2 regions of the Paenibacillus sp. NN59 genome follow, and region 1 is predicted to be linked to the other one. Evidence: predicted binding sites of a transcription regulator. Region 1 holds the regulator's gene; the other holds the start of a gene.
The links. Region 1 encodes Rex, which represses fermentation and respiration genes when NADH is low (regulators of the CRP and FNR family bind a similar motif). Its sites were predicted from a motif close to TTGTGAAATATTTCACAA; they were not measured.

Region 1 (2,418 bases):
TAAAATGCTTCGACAAGTCTATGAATCACTGAAAGAGGCTTTGTCCGGGAATGACATCTCGCTACTGGGGCAAGGTGTTGACAGCGGGAATCGTTCGAAGTTGACCCGACGCTTCCAAGATGCCAAAGCAGCAGTCCTGCTGGGTACGAGTAGCTTCTGGGAGGGCGTGGATATTCCGGGTGAAGCGCTGACCTGTCTTGCGATTGTGAGACTGCCTTTCCAGCCGCCTAACCATCCGCTTCTGGAAGCGAAGAGTGAACTGTTGCAAGAGCAGAAGAAAAATCCATTTATGAAGCTTTCTGTGCCGCAGGCCGTCATTCGCTTCAAGCAGGGGTTCGGCAGGCTTGTTCGGACAGGCAAAGATCGCGGAATCGTCATTGTGTATGATACGCGTGTAATTGAAGCTTATTACGGCAAGTACTTCCTGTATTCGCTACCGGGACCAAAGATGGAGCATATGCTGACAGAACAGATGGTTCCCCGTATTGCTGAATGGTTAGATCGACCTGCAGAAACTCAAAAATAATTACGATGTAAAGCTATAACATTGCATTGGACTTCACCATGGCGTTAAACTTTGAAGAAGACTTCACAAAGTTCGAACAGGGCAGCGCTTTAATGAACTTATATTCCTAATAATTCGGGCATTCTGTATGAGGACATCATGCATGGATATTGCATGTATACAGAATGCTCATCTTTTCAATATTTATTTAATCGTGGCGATGGTAAGGGGGAGCAAGGATGAAATCGGATAAAATATCAGAAGCGGTAGTACGGCGTCTGCCTGTATATTTGCGTTATTTAAACGAGTTGGTTCAGCGTGAGGTGACAACGGTTTCCTCGCAGGAGCTAGGACAGCGACTGGATTTGAATCCAGCTCAAATCCGTAAAGATTTAGCTTATTTCGGTGATTTTGGTCGTAAAGGAATCGGGTATGATGTGTCTTACCTGATCGAGAAGATTCGTCACATTTTGAAAATTGATCAGCAAATTAATGTGGCTCTGGTAGGGGCCGGTAATCTCGGACATGCCTTATCGAATTATAATGCTTATTTGAAGGACAATATGAAAATTGTCGCTATTTTTGATGCGTTTGGGCCAAAGATTGGCAGTAAAATTAATAGCCTGACGGTCAAACCTATGGAAGAACTTACAGAAGCGGTTCAGAAAGATAACATTCGTATCGGGATCATCACGGTGCCGGACACGGAAGCTCAGAATGTTGCCGATCAACTGATTCAATCGGGCATTGAGGCGATTCTGAATTTTGCGCCAACGATTCTAAAAACGCCTTCACATGTGCGGATTCATCATGCAGACTTTACAACGGATTTGCTCAGTTTGGCTTATTATTTGGAGAACGGGAAGGAAGATGAGCTTGATGACAACAACGAATAAATGGGTAATCCAAAATGGTAAATTTGCTGTAAAAGAAGGTGCCAATTGGACTGTGATTCAAGGGTATATGGTCGTTGAAAATGACAAGATTGTGCATATTGGTGAGACGCTGCCGGATGGTGACGAGAACCTGCCTAAAGTGGATGGAAAAGGACTGCTCTTCCTGCCGGGTCTGATCAATACGCATGGTCATGCGGCAATGTCTCTGCTTCGAGGTCATGGTGATGACCTGGCATTACAAGTGTGGTTACAAGAAAAAATGTGGCCAATGGAAGCCAAAATGACTTCTGAGGACGTGTATTGGGGAGCATCCCTTTCGGTGCTTGAGATGTTAAAAGGCGGAACAACAGCTTTCCTGGACATGTATGACCACATGGATCAGGTAGCAAAAGTGGTTGAACAGTCAGGAGCTAGAGCTGCGCTGGCTCGCGGTGTCATTGGACTGTGTTCGGAAGAAGAGCAGATGAGAAAGCTGGAAGAGTCCGCAGCATTTGCTCGTGAATGGAATGGACAGGCGGATGGACGCATCACAACCGTAATCTCTCCGCACGCGCCTTACACATGCCCTCCAGATTACATAGAGAAGCTTGTTCAAGTTGCGCATGATCTAAACCTGCCTCTCCATACGCACATGTCAGAGACGCTTCGTGAAGTGGAGCAGAATGTATCAGATTATGGCATGCGTCCAGTGGCACATTTGGAGAAGCATGGCTTTTTCTCACGTCCTTCACTCGTAGCGCATGCTGTGCATCTCAACGATGAAGAGATCGAGATCTTGGCACGTCATGATGTCGCTGTATCCCATAATCCGGGTAGTAATTTGAAGCTTGCATCGGGTGTAGCTCGTGTTCCCGCTTTGTTGAAAGCAGGAGTTACTGTATCTTTGGGAACAGACGGACCGGCAAGTAACAACAATCTCGATATGTTTGAGGAAATGAGACTTGCAGCTTTAATTCATAAAGGAGTATCCGGTGATCCTACCGCCGTACCTGCCGGGGAAGCGTTGCTTCTTGGAAC
Region 2 (2,418 bases), 180 kb from region 1:
GATCAAAGCCATCCGTGATCTGAACAAAAAACTGGGCATCGAGGAATCGTTCCAGGAGATCGGCTTTGACGCGAAAGACTTCGAATCGCGTGTAGACTACTTGGCAGATCGCGCCTTCGAAGACCAATGTACAACAGCGAATCCAAAACTGCCGCTGGTCACTGAACTTGCCGATGTGTACCGCAACGCTTTCTATGGCAAATTTGAATAACAAGCAACATAAATTACAACTTAGTACTTCAAGTTAAGGCAAGTGATTCAGGGGTTCTCCACATTGGGGAGCCCCGATTGCCGTATAGTTGCATAGCCGAAGGAAAGAGCGGAGAGATAGGAAAGGAGGTGGGAAAAAGGAAAGTGAGCAAGGGAGAAAACGGATAGATCGTTGTAGGAGGTGAGGCAAAGAGGGCAGAGAAACGAGAAACGAAGCCCTTATTTATCGGACAGGTCTTGTACAAGGTCGAAGCGGACCGTCCGTTTTTCAGGAGCATTGTGGTCTCATGCATGAATGAGGTCACACGAGAACGTACCAGTAGAGTTGTAGCAAAGTGATACCCGCGTAAGCAGTAGAAAAAGGATGGGCAGAAAAACGGAGAAGCGAAGCGTCCGTTTTTCAGGAACCTCCTACAAGACCTTGGTTGCTCCGAGCATAGCGGAGCAATGGTTCCCCAAAATGCTAGGAACAAAGGGGAGGGGGCTGTTTGCACAGAAGAGGTTCACACGATAACGGAGCGGGCAGGACAGACGGAAGAAGCGAAGCGTTCGCATTTATCACCGGATTTTCACTTTGGAAAAGTGAATCGAAAAAATCCGGAGATAACAGCGATCTGAAGTTGTTCTGCCCGCGGAGTGGTCAAGTGGGAACAACCGTGGCGCAGTGCAATAAGACAACATCCAGAGTTTGTGATAAAAATCACAGATGGTGTGACTTGCTCGACGTATACTGAAAATATAAGAAAAACATTCATTCCGCGGTTCCGGTTCCCCAGTAGAGAGAACGTGTTCCGGATCATGTGAAACAATTCACATAAATCGCGGCTTTGGACACATGATGATACGTCTATTGCAACAATATAATGTGTCCAGAAATCCAAAAAAGCGGAGGGATTACGATGTCGGTGATCGAAAAAGATGTTAAACAACAAACAGGCTGGAGAAACTTTACCAAAGGAACATGGACCAAGACGGTTAATGTGAATGATTTTCTGGAACATAACCTTTCCCCATATTATGGCGATGAGGCGTTCCTTGCAGGTGCAACCCAGAATACCAAAGAATTGTGGGATATTGTATCCGACCTGACCAAAAAAGAACGGGATAACGGTGGGGTGCTTGACGTTGATGTGAATACGCCTGCAACAATTACTTCCCACCAACCGGGATATTTGGATCAAAGCAAAGAGCAGATTGTCGGAGTTCAAACAGACGCTCCGTTCAAACGTTCCATTCAGCCATTCGGCGGAATTCGCATGATGATTGATGCTTGTGAAGCATACGGGTTCGAAATGCCACAAGGTGTCATTGATATATTTACAAATATTCGTAAAACGCATAACCAAGGTGTATTCGATGCTTACACTTCCGAGATGCGTGCAGCACGTAAAGCGGGTATTATCACAGGTTTGCCGGATGCTTACGGTCGTGGCCGGATCATCGGTGACTATCGCCGGGTAGCTTTGTACGGAGTTGACTTCCTGATTCGTAACAAAAAAGGTGAGCTCAATGCACTTGAAGTTGATGTTATTGATGAAGATGTCATTCGTTTGCGCGAAGAGTTATCCGAACAGATTCGTGCACTGCAAGAACTGAAACAACTGGGCGAGATGCATGGCTTCGATATTTCATTACCAGCAACAACGGCTAAAGAAGCATTCCAATGGTTGTACTTCGGCTACCTTGCAGCGATCAAAGAACAGAACGGTGCTGCAATGTCCCTGGGACGTGTATCTTCATTCCTGGATATCTACATTGAACGTGATTTGCAAGAAGGTATCCTGACAGAAGAACAGGCTCAAGAACTGGTTGACCACTTTGTCATGAAACTGCGGATTGTTAAATTCCTGCGCACGCCGGATTACAACGAATTGTTCAGTGGTGACCCAACATGGGTAACAGAGTCTATCGGCGGGATGTCCGTCAACGGCGAAACACGTGTAACCAAAAACAGCTTCCGTTTCCTGCACACACTGCACAACCTGGGACCTGCTCCGGAGCCGAACTTGACTGTTCTGTGGTCCACGAAGTTACCTGAAGCTTTCAAAGATTATTGCAGTAAAGTATCGATCGAAACCAGCTCCATCCAGTATGAAAATGATGATCTGATGCGTCCAATCTATGGCGATGATTATGGTATCGCCTGCTGTGTATCTGCAATGAAGATCGGTAAACAAATGCAGTTCTTCGGCGCACGTGCCAACTTGG

Region 2: the regulator Rex is predicted to act here: its motif matches at 1,009-1,026, upstream of pflB (formate C-acetyltransferase).

Annotation. Positions count from the first base shown of each region.
Region 1 covers NZ_CP199678.1:4,033,539-4,035,956, reverse strand. Annotated here, with positions in the region: gene dinG (ATP-dependent DNA helicase DinG) at 1-526, shown strand, start outside; gene ACT89M_RS17665 (redox-sensing transcriptional repressor Rex) at 745-1,401, shown strand; gene ACT89M_RS17660 (amidohydrolase) at 1,385-2,418, shown strand, end outside.
Region 2 covers NZ_CP199678.1:4,211,623-4,214,040, reverse strand. Annotated here, with positions in the region: gene adhE (bifunctional acetaldehyde-CoA/alcohol dehydrogenase) at 1-211, shown strand, start outside; gene pflB (formate C-acetyltransferase) at 1,110-2,418, shown strand, end outside.